Regions from separate parts of the Ruminococcus sp. AM43-6 genome, predicted to be linked through region 2. Evidence: predicted binding sites of a transcription regulator. Region 2 holds the regulator's gene; the other holds the start of a gene.
The links. Region 2 encodes Rex, which represses fermentation and respiration genes when NADH is low (regulators of the CRP and FNR family bind a similar motif). Its sites were predicted from a motif close to ATTGTTAANNNNTTAACAAT; they were not measured.

Region 1 (8,511 bases), on a different contig from region 2:
ATACTTGGTCTTATAAGAGAGTATCATGAGCAGATGAAAAATACAGTGCTGCTGGTATCCCATTCTATGGAGGATATCGCAAAGAACGTTTCAAAGATACTCGTCATGAACGAATCGAAGCTGTTTTGCTATGACGATACAGTAAAGGTGTTCCACCGTTCTGAGGAGCTTGTGTCAATGGGACTTGCAGTGCCGCAGATAACAAGAGTTATAAACAGGCTCAAAGCCATGGGCATAGATATTAAGGACGATGTGTATACAGTTGGCTATGCGAAAAAGGTCATCCTTGAAATGCTGGAGCAGAAAAAGAATAAGTAAGCAGCGGACTGCCTTTGACCCATATGAGCAGAGAGCAGGACTGTGTAAGTTGAGATAGAAAATTGGAGGAATATACCTTGATAAAGGATATTACTATAGGACAGTATTTTCCCGGAAATTCTGTCATTCACCGAATGGACGCACGAATAAAGATAATAATGACGGCGGTTTTCATAGTAATGCTTTTCGCCGCAAACAGCGTGTGGGGACTTCTTGTGGGCATAGCTTTTACTATTCTCACTTTTATCATATCGAAAATACCCGGCAAACTCATGCTAAAAAGCTTGAAGCCTATCGTGCCGATAATAATATTTACGGCGATACTCAATCTGCTTTTTATCAGAACGGGCAAAGCTTATTTTGAGTGGAAATTTCTCAAGATAACCGATGAAGGCGTTGACACGGCAGTGTTCATGATGATAAGGATAATCTGCCTTATTGTCGGCACTTCGCTTCTTACCTACACCACCTCGCCTATCGACCTGACAGACGCTATCGAAAGATTGCTTTCACCGCTGAAAAAGATAAAAGTGCCTGTCCATGAGCTTGCAATGATGATGACTATTGCCCTGAGATTTATCCCTACCCTTATCGAGGAAACAGACAAGATAATGTCAGCCCAGAAAGCAAGAGGAGCGGATATGGAAACAGGCTCGCTCATTCAGAAAGCTAAAGCCCTTATTCCAGTGCTCATACCGCTTTTCGTGGCATCGTTCAGACACGCCGAGGAGCTTGCCCTCGCAATGGAGTGCCGTTGCTATCACGGCGGAGAGGGCAGAACAAGAATGAAACAGCTCCATATGAGCATAGTCGACCTCTACGGCTCGGTGTTCTGCGTGCTGTTCCTTGCAGGCGTTATCGTCATAAATATAGTCGTATAGGAGGGGTATTATGAGCAGTATTTTTAAAGATATGGACCAAGATGACAGACTTAACACTTTGGAAAGAAAAGTCAAGAAACTTGAGAGAAATGTAAATGGGGGAAGTAAAATGTCAGGCATTATAAAAGACCTTATCGGTATGGAATGTACCATTGACGGCGATGGTTTTTTCAGTACAAGATGCACCATTCTTGATGTCGATGACGAATGGGTAAAGCTCATCGTACACGAGAAGAAAAAGGACTTGACAAAAATAATAAGGATCGACAATATAGAATCCATAACACTCGACTAAAGAAACGGGATATACTCATGACAAATTTCAGGATAATACTTGCCTATAACGGCACAGCCTATCATGGGTGGCAAAGGCAGAACAACGCTCTTGCCGTTCAGCAGGTGCTTGAAGAGGCTATCCTCTCGCTGACGGGACAGACAGTCACAGTGAACGGCTGCTCACGAACAGACGCAGGAGTACACGCAAGAAGATTTTGTGCAAGCTTTCTTATAGAGTCCACAATAACCTGCCGTGGGATAGTTTTCGGACTTAATTCAAAGCTGCCGGACGATATCTCAGTGCTGGAGTGCGAAAAAGTCCCCCTTGATTTTCACGCAAGATATATGTGCAGCGGCAAGGAGTATGAGTATATTATACATAACAGCGAGATAAAAAATCCCTTTTATAAAGATACAGCCTACCGCAGTTGGTTCCCCATAGACGAGAAAAAGCTTGATAAGGCGGCACAGGATTTTGTGGGAACGCATGATTTCAAAGCCATGTGTTCCACCGATTGCACAAAGGAGAATACAGTTAGGACTATATTCTCTTTCCATGTAAGACGTGAGGGCGAGCTTGTGATATTCACAGTTTCGGGAGACGGCTTTCTGTACAATATGGTAAGGATAATGGTAGGCACGCTTATTTTTATAAATGAGGGCAAGATAGGAGAAACTCAAATACCCGATATACTTGCGTCAAAGGACAGAACAAGAGGCGGAAAGACCGTTCCGCCGCAGGGATTGTATCTTAACGAAGTGTATTATGATAAAGATAAAGGATCTGAACAAGGTGAATGATAAAAGATCAAAGAGCAGGCGGAGAAAGAAAAATCCGCCTACCAAAGAAGAAAAAACAATAAGAATAACCAAGCAGACGGATTTTGTTCAGCGTGACGAGTTTCACGGTGCAGAAGAGCCTATGCCGAACGTTACTTTCAGAGAGATAAAGCGTCAGAAAAAGGCGGCTCAGAAAGCGGCGGAACGTGAGCAGGAAGAACAGCTCCGAAAAGAAGCGGAAGAAGCCGAGGAGTCACGAAGCAGAATAGAGCTGACGAACACTGAGGATAAAGCCGAGGAGGAAAAGCCTGAAAAAGCTGATGAAAGCAAGATAACAGTATCAGGCGGTGAAAATAAAGAGCAGGCTTCAGAAAGCAAAGAGGAAAAATCCGAGCATAAAAGCAGAAAAGAGAAAAAGGCTGAGAAAGCCGAGAAAGCAGAGAGGTCTGACGAGGAAATATCCAACGTCACCGATATAAGAGCGGCAAGAAAGAAAGAGAAAAACAAAAAGCTCTATAAAAAGATAGCCGCCATAGCAGTGGTGGTCGCTTTCGGAGTTGGCGTTTACGCTTCAAGAGGAGTGTGGGTGCCGAAGCTTGAGGGCATTTTGGACAGACCTCATGCCACTATAGTAAACGACGGCAAAAAGCAAAGCGGAAATTTCCCGCTGACCTTTGATGAAAGCTCAGTAAATGTTATAAAACAGCTTTCCGACGGTATAGTTCGAGTTGACGACAGGAACATTGCTTTTTATGACGAGTCTGGCAATAAGATATCGGATAATTCTCACAACTTTGCAAACCCTGTTGTAAGAACATCCGGAAAGCGTGTGCTTGTTTACGATAACGGTGGAAATTCTTTCAGAGTGCTGAATAAAAAGGGCGAGCTGCTCTCAAAGGATATAGACCAGTCTATACTTTTGGCGGAGATAGCCCCTGACAGCACAGTTGCAGTGGTCACCCAGACTGAGAAATATGCCGCAGTGCTGACAGTTTATGACTCCTCAGGAGCAGAGATATATCAGTGGTCAAGCTCACGAAGAATACTTGATATAAGCTTTGATAAGGACGGAAGCGGCTGTTGTATCTCAACATTTTCCAGCAGTAGCGGAGCGTTACGCTCGGCCATCTATTATGTGACCTTTGACAGCACAGAGGAGAAGATGAAGAGCGAACAGCTTGAAACTCTCGCAGTTGCCGTTCAGCGAAACGATAACGGCGATTATTGGGTAGTGGGCGATACCTGCTTCTACAAGCTTGACAGCAATGGTAAAATACTTATGCAGTATGAATATCCTGAGGAGCTTTCAGACTATGCCCTGACAGATACCACTGCAGCAGTAGCATTCGACGGCATACAGCGTAAAACAGGAACTCTTGCGGTGTTCCGTTCGGACTCTGACGGAGATAAGCCTGACAGCGTTGTTTATACTCAAAGCGGCAAGCCTAAGAAAATGACCGCAGAGAACAAGAAGGTGATCCTACTCGGCGAGGATAATATAGAAGCCTATGACAGTGCAGGAAATCTACTTGCAACAGCGGCAGTGTCCTCTGAGTATCTTGACTTTGTTTACCTCAACGACAGCGTTTATTTCCTGGGTCTGCATGAGATAAACAAAATAGCTTTCGAGACCTGACGAAAGGCAGGAAAATATGGCATATTTTTTTGACGGAGCAGTTATAATGATCCTTATCGTGACCGCTCTGACAGGATACTGTAAGGGCTTTGTGAGATATGTCATCACAATGCTCGGAACAGTGGCAGCCGTTCTTGTGGCTTTTCTTATAGCCAATATGTCGGCTGAAAATGTATATAACAAATATTTCAAAACACAGCTTATAACAAGCCTTGAAAAAGCTGCTGAACAGACGGATCTTTCAAAGCTTGTGAGCAATGAACTGAAAAACGAGGGCGTTGATATCGACCTTTCAGACGAGGAGATAAAAAACGTCCTGTCAGGGGCAGGCACTCTTGCGGAGAATACCGAAAAGCTGCTTGTTTCAAAGGGAACAGACCTTGATACTGCTCAGCAAAAGGGCGAGGAGCTTTCAGAGTATATACACAGCGTTATGCCCCAAAAGCTCAGCGAAAAGCTGGAGGGCAATAAGCTTGGAAAAAGTTTGTCGAAAGCGGTGAAATTCACTGCCGAGCAGATAGACGAAGCCGTAAAGGCTCTCTCTGAGGGTGGCAGAACTGGTGCTGAATATCTGGAAAAGAACATTTTCCGACCGATCGCTCTGACTTTTATAAGGCTTTGCGTGTTCATGACGATGTATGTGCTTATGGAGATAGTCATAAGGCTTATCCTGCGTCTGTCGGGAGTTTTCACCCGAATGGCAGGTCTGACAGCGGCAAACCGTTTCGCAGGCATGGCGCTTGGTCTTTGCAAAGGCGGCCTGTATCTGGTGTTGGTAGCCTTTATGGTCTGCACTGTGATAAATGCCACCGAGAACAAGCTTCCCAAGTTCAACAGCGCTGTTTTTGAAAATACCTATCTGTTCAGTTACTTCTTTGATATTCTGTATAAATGATCACCGAAAGGTGTATCAGTAAGGAAAGGAGCAAATAAAAATGTTAATGTGTTCAAGATGTAAAAAGCGTCCTGCTGTGGTGTTCATCTCACAGATGAACGCCAAGGACCCTCAGCACAAGAAGAACGAGGGACTTTGCCTTGTTTGTGCTAAGGAGCTTGGCATTTCGCAGGTGGACGATTATATGAAAGCAATGGGCATCTCAGACGATGACCTTGAAGCAATGTCAAATCAGCTTATGGAGGCTTCCGACGGGGACGATTTTGAGCCAGGCGGAACGAACTTCCTGAGCAATCTTTTCGGCGGTGACGCAGCCAATCTTTTCAGCAACCTCGCAGGAGGTATGCCTAAAGCCACCGATGAGGGCGGAGAGAACAAGCCAAAGGATAAAAAGAAAAAACTTAAATTTCTCAATAACTATTGCACAAATCTTACTCAGAAAGCAAGAGAGGGCAAGCTTGATAACGTTGTGGGCAGAGATAAGGAAATATCAAGAGTTATCCATATCCTGTCAAGACGTCAGAAGAACAATCCATGCCTTATAGGCGAACCTGGCGTTGGTAAAACAGCCATTGCCGAGGGTATCGCACAGAGGATAGTTGGCGGAGATGTGCCGTTCCATATCAAGGATAAGGAGCTTTACCTCCTCGACCTTACCGCACTTGTTGCAGGCACTCAGTTCAGAGGACAGTTCGAGAGCCGCTGCAAAGGTCTTGTGGAAGAGGTCAAAGAGCAGGGTAATGTTATTCTCTTTATAGACGAGGTGCATACCCTTGTTGGCACAGGCGACAATGAGGGAACGATGAACGCAGCTAATATCCTGAAACCGTCCCTTTCAAGAGGCGAGATACAGGTAATAGGTGCAACGACTTTCAAGGAGTACAGAAAGTATATCGAAAAGGACTCTGCACTTGAAAGACGTTTCCAGCCTGTAACAGTTTCCGAGCCGACAGTTGAGGACACAATCACAGTCCTCAAAGGCATAAAGCAGTATTATGAGAATTTCCATAGAGTAAAGATATCAGACGATATGCTCAGAGAGTGTGCAGTGCTTTCTGAAAGATATATCAACGACAGATTTCTCCCTGACAAGGCGATAGATCTTCTTGACGAAGCCTGCGCCTGCACAAGTATCAGAACACCTGAAATAGAGGAGTTCGACGCACTTAACGAGGAGCTTAAAAAGCATGAAAAGCTCGTTGAGGATTACGAACAGAAGTCAGACCCTGACTATGAGATAATCGCAAAGGAAAAGGGCGAGATACTCAGGATCCAGAACAGACTCAAAGAGGTGGAAGAAACTCTTAAAAACGTTCAGGTCACAGAGGAAGATATATCAAAGGTAATAGAGCTTTGGACAGGTATCCCTGCAAATAAGATAGCTCAGACCGAGTATGATAAGATAAAGCATCTGAAAGAAGCCCTTTCAAAGCGTGTTATCGGTCAGGACGAGGCAGTGGATAAGGTCGCAAAGGCAATAAAGCGTACAAGAGTTCAACTTTCTAAACGCCGCAGACCGGCTTCGTTTATTTTCGTCGGCCCAACAGGCGTTGGAAAAACAGAGCTGGTGAAAGTCCTTGGAGAAGAGCTTTTTGACGCCACCGAGCCGCTTATCAGAGTTGACATGACCGAGTATATGGAGAAGCACTCAGTATCAAAGCTTATCGGCTCACCTCCGGGATATGTAGGCTTTGATGAAGCAGGTCAGCTTACCGAAAAAGTGCGCCGCAGACCATATTCAGTGGTACTTTTTGACGAGATAGAAAAGGCTCACCCTGACGTTATGAACATACTTCTCCAGATACTTGACGAGGGACGTATCAACGATTCACAGGGCAGAAGCGTTTCATTTGAGAACACAGTTATCGTCATGACATCAAACGCAGGTTCGACTGATAGAGATACAGGTGTGGGCTTCAATAAGACCGACAGTGATATCGCCAAGGATAAGGCAATGAAAGCACTGAGAGAGTTCCTGCGTCCTGAGTTTCTTGGAAGAATAGACGAGATAGTTGTGTTCAATCCGCTCACAGAGGAGAATTTCGCGGGCATAGCAGGTCTTATGCTGGACGAGATGAAGTCGCCGCTGGAGGAGAAACATATCAGCCTGAGATATACAGATGAAGCTCTGAAAGCTATTGCACATAAGGCATACGGTCAGAAGCTTGGTGCAAGAGATATCCGCCGTGTCATAAGAAACGAGGTGGAGGATAAGATAGCCGAACTGCTTATAGACAAGGGCGAGGGAGCGGTGTCCGCCGTGGCAATATCTGCTGACAACGGAGAGATAAAGGTGGACGCACTTTAAAAGCCTAAAGTTATAAAATCAGGGTAAAAATTATAAAAAAATACTTGATTTTTATGGCGGTATGTTATATAATAAAGGTAAGGTTGTTAGTTTTTTAACAACGTGAATTAAAAAAAATTAAATTGAGAGGTGTCTTTAAAATGGCAGGTTTAAACAAAGTTACTGTTGATGACATTAATGTAAAGGGCAAAAAGGTACTCGTAAGAGTTGACTTTAACGTTCCTCTTAAGGACGGCGTTATTACAAACGATAACAGAATAACAGCTGCTCTCCCAACTATCAAGAAGCTGGTAGCTGACGGCGGCAAGGTAGTTCTGTGTTCACACCTTGGCAAGCCAAAGAACGGCCCAGAGGCTAAGTTCTCACTTGCTCCTGCTGCTGCAAGACTTGCAGAGCTTCTTCCTGAAACAAAGGTAACATTCGCTGCTGACGATACAGTTGTTGGCGACAACGCTAAGAAGGCAGTTGCTGAAATGGCTGACGGAGATATCGTTGTTCTTGAGAACACAAGATTCAGAGGCGCAGAGGAAACAAAGAACGGCGAAGCTTTCGCTAAGGAACTTGCTGACCTCGTTGACGACGAAGTATTCGTAATGGACGCTTTCGGTTCAGCTCACAGAGCTCATGCTTCTACAGCAGGCGTTACAAAGTTCGTTAAGGAAACAGCAGTTGGTTACCTCATGCAGAAAGAGATCAACTATCTCGGAAATGCAGTTGAAACACCTGTTAGACCATTCGTTGCTATTCTCGGCGGCGCAAAGGTAGCAGATAAGCTCAACGTTATCTCAAACCTCCTTGAGAAGTGCGATACACTTATCATCGGCGGCGGTATGGCATATACATTCCTTAAGGCACAGGGCAAGGAAGTTGGTCTTTCCCTCGTTGACGATACAAAGATCGACTACTGCAAGGAAATGATGGCAAAGGCTGAAAAGCTCGGCAAGAAGCTTCTTCTCCCTATCGACACAACAGTTGCAGCAGGTTTCCCTGATCCAATCGACGCTCCTATCGACGTAGAAGTTGTTGATTCTGATAAGATCCCAGCTGACAAGGAAGGCCTTGATATCGGCACAAAGACACAGGCTCTCTTCGGCGAGGCTGTTAAGTCTGCAAAGACAGTTGTTTGGAACGGTCCTATGGGCGTGTTCGAGAACCCAACACTTGCAAAGGGTACTATCGCAGTTGCAAAGGCACTTGCTGAAACAGACGCTACAACTATCATCGGCGGCGGCGACTCAGCAGCAGCAGTTATCCAGCTCGGTTTCGCTGACAAGATGTCACACATCTCAACAGGCGGCGGAGCTTCACTTGAATACCTCGAGGGCAAGGTTCTTCCGGGTATCGACGTTATTGCCGACAAGTAATTTATATATTTGCTCGACTTAAAAGCTGGGGCAGGCAGTCATTTGCCTGCCCC
Region 2 (8,511 bases):
CTGTGGTATCGGCATGATGAAAAATCCTGTTCATACCGTGTCCACCTTCGAGAGTGCGGTGATAAGATCCATCAGGACACTTATCAAAGTCAGCGCCAAGCTCTATGAGTTTTCCGATGTCAATATAGGCTTCGTCAACAAGGACCTGAGTGGACTCAGGATCATTTTCAAATCCGCCTGCTACAAATGTATCATGTTTGTGATATTCAGGCGAGTCCTTTGGATTGTCATAAACGCCTGCAATTCCACCCTGTGCAAGGGAAGAGTTACACAAGGTCAGCTCTCTTTTGGAAAGCACAAGTACATTTAAATCACGGGAAAGGTTAAGTGCTGCATATAGACCTGCCGCACCGCAGCCAGCGATAATAACGTCATAATTTTTGTTGTTCATATTTATAACCTCTTTATATGGCGGAGTGTCGCCAAGTGTTATGTAAAAATCACATCAGATATTGCTCTGAAATAATTTATACTTATTCCATTATACCATATATTTTTCCCTTTTTCAACTGTTATTTGCATATATAATGCACATACCTTAAATTATTTTAAGTGCAACTTAACAAAAAAATGACTGCCTGCTCCCAAAAGGGAACAAGCAGTCGGAGGTTTATTATAGATCAACTAATAATCAAATATTAGTCACTCTGCAAATTGCTTTGTCAGCAAATTTTATTTGCCGTAGTAAGCCTTGAGGTACATTTCCTTAAGCTCGCTCATAAGTGGATATCTTGGGTTAGCACCTGTGCACTGGTCATCAAATGCGTCCTCAACCATGTTGTCAAGAGTCTCAAGGAAGTGCTTCTCGTCTACGCCGTAATCAGCGATAGTCTTCTTGATACCAACTCTTTCCTTGAGTGCCTCGATAGCGTCGATGAACTTGTTGAGTGTATCCTCATCGTTCTTACCAACGATACCAAGTGAATGTGCACACTCGCAGTATCTCTCAAGAGTATGTGGATACTGATACTGTGAGAAAGTACCCATCTTTCTAGGTGTTGGGTCAGCGTTGTATCTCATTACCATTGTGATAAGGAGAGCGTTAGCAACGCCGTGTGGCAGGTGATGATAAGCACCGAGCTTATGAGCCATTGAGTGGCAAACACCGAGGAATGCGTTGGCGAATGCCATACCAGCCATTGTAGATGCTGTAGCCATTTCCTCACGAGCCTTAACGTCTGTCTGACCGTTGTCATATGCATCTGGCAGATACTTAAAGATAAGTTTCATAGCTCTCAGTGCAAGACCGTCAGTGTAATCTGTAGCCATTACAGATGCATAAGCCTCAAGAGCGTGTGTCAGAGCGTCGATACCTGATGCAGAAGTCAGACCTCTTGGAGCAGACATCATCATATCTGTATCAACGATAGCCATGTTAGGCATGAGCTGATAGTCAGCCAGAGGATACTTAGTACCTGTCTTTTCGTCAGTGATAACTGCGAAAGGTGTTACCTCAGAACCTGTACCAGAAGATGTTGGGATAGCAATGAAGTATGCCTTCTCACCCATCTTAGGGAATGTGTAAACTCTCTTACGGATATCGATATATCTCATAGCCATATCGAAGAAGTCAGCGTCTGGATGCTCGTAAAGAACCCACATGATCTTACCAGCGTCCATTGCAGAACCACCGCCGATAGCGATAATTGTGTCAGGCTCGAAAGCTCTCAACTGTGCAACACCCTCAAGTGCGCAAGCAAGTGTTGGGTCTGGAGCAACATCGAAGAATGTTTCGTGGAGAATACCCATTTCATCGAGTTTATCTGTGATAGCCTTTGTATAACCATTCTTATAAAGGAACTGGTCTGTTACGATGAATGCCTTTTTCTTGCCCATAACAGTCTTCAACTCGTCAAGAGCAACAGGGAGACAACCCTTCTTGAAGTATACCTTTTCAGGTGCTCTGAACCAAAGCATATTCTCTCTCCTCTCAACGACTGTCTTAATGTTCAGCAGGTGCTTAACGCCAACGTTCTCAGAAACTGAGTTGCCGCCCCATGAGCCGCAGCCGAGTGTGAGGGAAGGAGCAAAGTCAAAGTTGTAGAGGTCACCGATACCGCCGAGTGAAGAAGGTGTGTTTACGATAAGACGGCAAGTCTTCATTCTTGCAGCGAACTTATTGAGCTTTTCTCTCTCGTTTATGTTATCTACCCAAAGTACTGAAGTATGACCAAGACCACCGTTGTTTACGAGAAGTGCCTCTGCGATGTCAAGAGCGTCGTCAAAGTTCTTTGACTTGTACATACCAAGGATAGTTGTGAGCTTTTCGTGACCGAAAGCCTCTTCTGGAGCTGTGCTTGTAGCCTCGCCGATGAGTACCTTTGTATCCTCTGGAACTTCAAAACCAGCCATTTTAGCGATAGTTACAGGACGCTGACCAACGATCTTAGCATTAAGAGCACCGTTGATGAGCATTGTCTTTCTGATCTTGTCAGCCTCTTCATCATTAAGGAAGTAGCAACCTCTCTTGATGAATTCCTTCTTAACATCGTTGTAAACTGTCTTATCAGCGATAACTGTCTGCTCTGTAGCACAGATCATACCGTTATCAAATGTCTTAGAATGAATGATAGAGTTTACAGCGTTTACGATATCAGCAGAAGAATCAATAATAGCTGATGCGTTACCGGCACCAACACCGAGAGCTGGTGTACCAGATGAGTAAGCAGCCTTTACCATTCCAGGACCGCCTGTAGCGAGGATTGTGTCAGACTCTCTCATGATCATGTTTGTGAGTTCAAGAGAAGGAACATCGATCCAACCGATGATACCCTTTGGAGCACCTGCTGCAACAGCTGCATCATAAACGATCTTAGCAGCAGCGATAGTTGACTTCTTTGCTCTTGGGTGTGGTGAGATTATGATACCATTTCTTGTCTTAAGACAGATAAGTGTCTTGAATATAGCAGTAGAAGTTGGGTTTGTTGTTGGGATAACAGCAGCGATAAGACCGATAGGCTCGTAAATTCTCATTGTGCCGTAAGCCTTATTTTCCTCAAAAACACCACAAGTCTGAACATTCTTGTACTTATTGTAGATGTGCTCAGCAGCATAGTTGTTCTTGATAACCTTGTCTTCCACGATACCCATGCCTGTTTCCTCAACAGCCATCTTTGCAAGTGGGATTCTTGCCTTGTTAGCAGCGATAGCAGCAGCCTTGAAGATCTTGTCTACCTGCTCCTGTGTGTAGGTAGCGAAGATTGCCTGCGCAGCTCTTACTTCAGCGATCTTAGCAGTCAGAGCTTCCTCTGTATCGACGATGCCGACTGTTTTAGCTTCACTCTTTGCCATAAAATAAACCTCCAATAAATTAATTATTGTTTTTACTCTTGATAACCCCCGCTCGGGTTTTATCTTAGTTATATTATATACGATTGTTATTTTTTTGTCAATCTTATAAAGTTACAGCTTTTTTGATATTTTACGTCACTTTATTATGCAATATACATAAATATTGAACATTGTTTTATGATAGATTAACAATTCATGACCGTCAAACTGCACAATTAAAATCAGATTGATAAAAATTTATCATATATGCTGCCTGGAAAGAGATTAATAAATATAAGATAAAAACTAAACAAAAATAAAACAGTTGTGAAAATAACGAAAAAGTGCTTGACATTTAGAAAATCTGTAGTATAATATAGACATAACAGAGATACATAGAAAGCACGGAGATGTAAAGGTAATTTTACACAATAAGGCTGTTGAAAAATCAATGTATACTCTGAAACTCGACTTAATACCATATTTTAAAATAAAAGGAGATATGACTTATGAAACTTGATAACTTTGTAGCATCCAGCGACATCTATGATGTTTATGAATCTGATGGAATGGCAGTCAGGATCTATAAGAAGCCTGAATACAAGGAAAAGTGTCTGTATGCGGCTCTTACACACGCAAGAGTTGAAACAACACTTGGCAATTCCTTTATAAAAATGCCTGTTCTTCACGAGGTTTCCGTTATCGACGGCAAATGGGCTATTACAATGGACTTTATAAAAGGTAAGACTCTTCAGCAGCTTATGGACGAAAATCCAGACAAGAAAGACACATATCTTAACCAGTTTATCGACATTCAGTGCGAGATACACGCTCAGTATATGCCACTTCTTTCAAAGCTGAAAGATAAGATGGCAAGACAGATCAAGACTCTTGGTCAGATCGACGAGATAAAGAAGTATGAGCTTCTCACAAGACTTGATTCAATGCCAAAGCACATCAAGCTTTGCCATGGTAACTTTGAGCCAAAGAACGTTATCATCAATGACGAAGGTACTTATGTTATCAATTGGGGTTCTGCTAGACAAGGCAATGCTTCTGCTGACGTTGCAAGAACATACCTGCTGTTCTGCCTTAACAATCCTGATCTTGCTGAGGCTTATCTTGATAAGTATTGCGTAAAGAGCGGAACATCTAAGCAGTATGTACAGGCTTGGTTGCCGATCGTTGCAGCAGCACAGCTCATTAAGGGCAAACCAGAGGAGAAGGATCTGCTCATGAAGTGGATCGACGTTGTAGATTACGATTAGTCTTTTTGTCAGGTTGTAACAAATTTGTAACCTCTTATTGTGCAAATAGCTAAAAAATGATTTATCCCGATTATGAGTTTCGTCATAATCGGGATATTTTGTTACAATTCTTTATAATCTCTTTACAGAGTAATTTTCATGTGATATAATGTGAAACTGTTGAAATATGACATAATGATTTAGGACTACAGAGGTTATTCGGAGGATCAATATGAAAAAGCTAATGATAGCTGTTGCTATAGTTTGCACTATGTTTGCTTTCCCGGCTTGTGGAAAAAATGCCGATAATAAAACAGAAAATAATGTTAATCTTACAAATAATGACGTAACGACAGCTCAGACAGAGGTTTCTGATGAAGTGCCAGACGAAACTACTTCACTCCCTGACAGAAGCACTCTTGAAAAGATACCAGATGAGGCTGTTGATTCGTTTAATCAGGTCGTAGATGTCTGCAAGGAGATATACCCTTTGGCTGAAAAAACAAAAAGGCTTTATGGCTATACAGGCACTAAGACTGTGAACAAAAAGAATTGTTACATTTTTGTTATATATGATAAAAATGACGATGTGTTGACAAAGGTGGCAACTGTCGCTGCCGAGGTCGCATCAGATAAGCTTTACGTTCTTGATGATGAAACAGGAAGTGCTGAAAAAATCAATACCGAGGATGTTAAAACTCAATCTACAGAGTCATGGGCAGATCAAGTAACTGAGTCTTTTGCTGAATACTATCAGAGCAAAGAGGTTAACGACCATCTTGCTGCAGTTGTTGAAACAGCCGCGGTTAAAACAGTTCGCTAATACTTTATATAAAAAAATCACACCAGAGAATTTTCTGGTGTGATTTTTTTATTCGATCTCTTCGCTGTTGTCAGCATCAGTGCTTGTGATGATATTTGTTGCATATGTAAGTGTAAGCAGGCTGTCACCCAAATGGACATTTTCCACAACTATGTTTTCATAGTCGATGCTAAGATCATAATGTGAAAAATTCCAGAACGCTTTCAGACCAAGATTAACAAGTTGGTCTGCAATAGCCTGAGTGTTTGCTTTCGGTATACAAAGCACAGCTACAACAGGGGAGTTTGCTTCGCAAAAGCTTTCTATATCATTAGTGTGACGAATCGGTATGTTTCCTACTACTTCGCCGGTGAGCTTAGGGTTTATATCAAATATGCCTATGAGATTACAACCCCTTGTTTCAAAGTTAATATGTGTGGCGATAGCTTTACCGAGGTTTCCTGCACCGATAAGTATGGTCTTGAAATGCTTGTCTACTCCGAGTATCTTGCCTATTTCCATTCTAAGCTCGTCAACGTGATAGCCATATCCCTGCTGACCAAATCCGCCAAAGCAGTTAAGGTCTTGCCTTATTTGTGAAGCCGTGAGCTTCATTCTCTCAGAAAGCTCCCTTGAAGATATTCTTTCAAGTCCCTCTTTTTGAAGCTCACCTAAAAATCTATAATAACGTGGCAGTCGTTTTATTACTGATGCGGATATCGAACCGTCTTTAGACATATATTTACACTTTCCTTTACTAATAAACATGATTGATAAATAAATAACAATATCACATAATATAATAGCACTAATCTTTTCTTTTGTCAAGGACTTGTAAACTCTATGCGGTCTTAAAAAAGCAGCCTCGTTTTACAGAAGCTGCCTTATGTACATTAATTTTATTCTAGATCTTTTTTCTTTACAGAAGCAACACAGAAGTCGATGCGTTCTTCATCATCTTCTTCATTTCCTGAACCTGTGAGAGGAACTCCTTTTGTTGGATCGATCCCGTCAACGGCTGTAACAAGTCCTGTACCCTCGCCAATAGAAGCACCCGGTACTCTGAACTTTGTAATGTCGATAGGCTCGATAGAGGTTTCAACAGGCTTTTCAAGCTGTGGTATCCACTCGTATGGTACACGATAAGCTCTGTAGATCATGTTGCTTTTGAATGTTCCAGCAAAATTCTTGAAATAAGGGTTTACAAATTCCCAAACTATTTCATGGTCAGGTGTGACCTCAAGAAGATGTCCATCTGAACCTTCCGTAATAAGAGTGTTTCCGTTCGGAAGTCGCTGTGCAGAGCTGATGTATGAGCTATAGAACTTAGAAGCGTCAGTAAAAAGCAGATTTCCTGCTTCAAGGGGAGTGTACTGCCATGTTATTTCAAGTGTAACAGGATTGAATTGAAGTACTCTTGAGTAATCTCTGTGTGCATTGTTCACGCCTGTGAGGGAAGCAGGGTTAGGTGTGCCGTAGCCACCTTCGCCACCGTTATCGAATACCAACAGGTCGCCCTCTCCAGGAAGTCCCTTTGGTATCATGTGCAGGTGGTGCTGACCAATTATCCAGCCAAGCTTCTTTGTGGCTTCGCTTTCGTTGAAGTTAGGGCCTACACGCCATACTATCTTACCTGTTGATTTCTCGATAATTCCGAGTATGTTTGAGTTTCTTGCGTCAAATATGATATTGTCTGGGTGGAAGCGTTTGTCGCCTGCGTCATACCACTTATTTTCGCCAAGGGTAGAGAAGTTGTTTATGTGCATCCAATCTCCACCTGCCTCACCGTGAAGACCGGGGTTTCTGAACAATGCGTTCTTTGCGGCCTCATCAAAGCCAAGCTCATCAAAGTGATCGCTTGCACGCCAGCTCCAAATTATATTGCCTTCCCAATCCACTTCGATGATCTTATCGTCGATAAGTCTTTTGTCTGAAATATCGTGGTTGTAGAGGTTCTCGTGAGTAAGGATAAGTGTATTGCCACTGTCTGTCTTTGGCTCGCCATTTGGATAATAGTAACCCACAGTGCTGCCCTCACGCTGAAAATCATGGTGCTGTCTAGCCATATAGACCGGTTCCTTACCCGGGTCGGCAACAAGTTCAGTTTTGTCGAATTTCCATACGATATGACCGTCCCAGTCTACCTGAACAAGATCAAGTTGATCCTGATATGCATATTTACCTCCTCTTGCTCCTGTTGTGCCCATTACATATCCGCCTGGGAGTATTTTGTTAGGAAATCCTCCAAGCCCAGCCCAAAGCTTTACTTCATTGCCATTCATATCTATGAGCAGAGCACCTTTAGCGGACGGGAAGATCGTATAGCCGCTGTAGGCTTTTTCTTTGTTGTATATTGTAACTCCTGTTGGATAAATGCTTGGATAACCCATGTCTGATTCCTCCTTGTTTATTTGTCTGCTTTTGTCAGGTCTGCCGTAACGTTATATGGAAATGCTTTTTTTGCTGAGTCTGGATAATAAAATTTCCTTATGTTGTAATTGTTTGAATATTTACCATTCTCATACGCCCACTTATTTATTTCATCAAGATGAGATGCAGCTTCCTCAGAAAGTCCCAGTTTAATACTGTACTGTTCCCAGTTTGTTTTGAAATCATCTGGTTCGATTCCATATTTCTTTGATATTTTTTCAGCCGACTCATCTAAGTTGTCATTTATGTATTTAACGCTTTCATCAAGTGCTTTAAGATAGTTCGTAAGAGTTTCAGTATTGTTCTTTGCAAAGTCGCTTGATGTTATAAGATAAGCAGATACGTTTATCCCTATATCTTTTGCGGATGCGACCTGAGTCCAGCCCTCTGCTTCATATTTTTTTATAGCTGAGCCTGTAACGATAGCGGCTGATGCCTCACCGTTATGTGCAACTGCTATCTGAGTTGATATGGAATCTGTGTTTACGTTTTTCTGCTTTGACGGGTCAAGTCCTAAATAAGTCTGAGCCTGCCAGTTGAAGTATTCTGAAACTGTTCCAATAGAAGTTATCCATCCTTCACTTTCATCTAAAGCATCAAGATCATCTTTGTATTTTGGTGCAACAAAAAGACCGCCGTTATATGAAACGCTAGAACTTAGATCTGAAAAAATCACAAGATTAGTGTTATCGAGAGTATTTCCAATTCTGTTTACAGCAGCAAAATCTGCAAGAAGTCCTGTATCTGCTGTGCCTGTTGCAA

Region 1: a site for Rex is predicted at 7,177-7,196, ahead of DW938_RS11765 (phosphoglycerate kinase). Genes of this name have one in related genera too.

What each region holds. Positions count from the first base shown of each region.
Region 1 covers NZ_QTXU01000025.1:9,314-17,824, reverse strand. Annotated here, with positions in the region: gene DW938_RS11800 (energy-coupling factor transporter ATPase) at 1-318, shown strand, start outside; gene DW938_RS11795 (energy-coupling factor transporter transmembrane component T) at 396-1,199, shown strand; gene DW938_RS11790 (hypothetical protein) at 1,210-1,494, shown strand; gene truA (tRNA pseudouridine(38-40) synthase TruA) at 1,512-2,276, shown strand; gene DW938_RS11780 (DUF5711 family protein) at 2,242-3,891, shown strand; gene DW938_RS11775 (CvpA family protein) at 3,908-4,786, shown strand; gene DW938_RS11770 (ATP-dependent Clp protease ATP-binding subunit) at 4,827-7,094, shown strand; gene DW938_RS11765 (phosphoglycerate kinase) at 7,235-8,458, shown strand.
Region 2 covers NZ_QTXU01000008.1:5,115-13,625, reverse strand. Annotated here, with positions in the region: gene DW938_RS06345 (FAD-binding protein) at 1-391, opposite strand, end outside; gene adhE (bifunctional acetaldehyde-CoA/alcohol dehydrogenase) at 673-3,291, opposite strand; gene DW938_RS06335 (phosphotransferase) at 3,780-4,538, shown strand; gene DW938_RS06330 (hypothetical protein) at 4,750-5,340, shown strand; gene DW938_RS06325 (redox-sensing transcriptional repressor Rex) at 5,389-6,057, opposite strand; gene DW938_RS06320 (aryl-sulfate sulfotransferase) at 6,219-7,709, opposite strand; gene DW938_RS06315 (ABC transporter substrate-binding protein) at 7,727-8,511, opposite strand, start outside.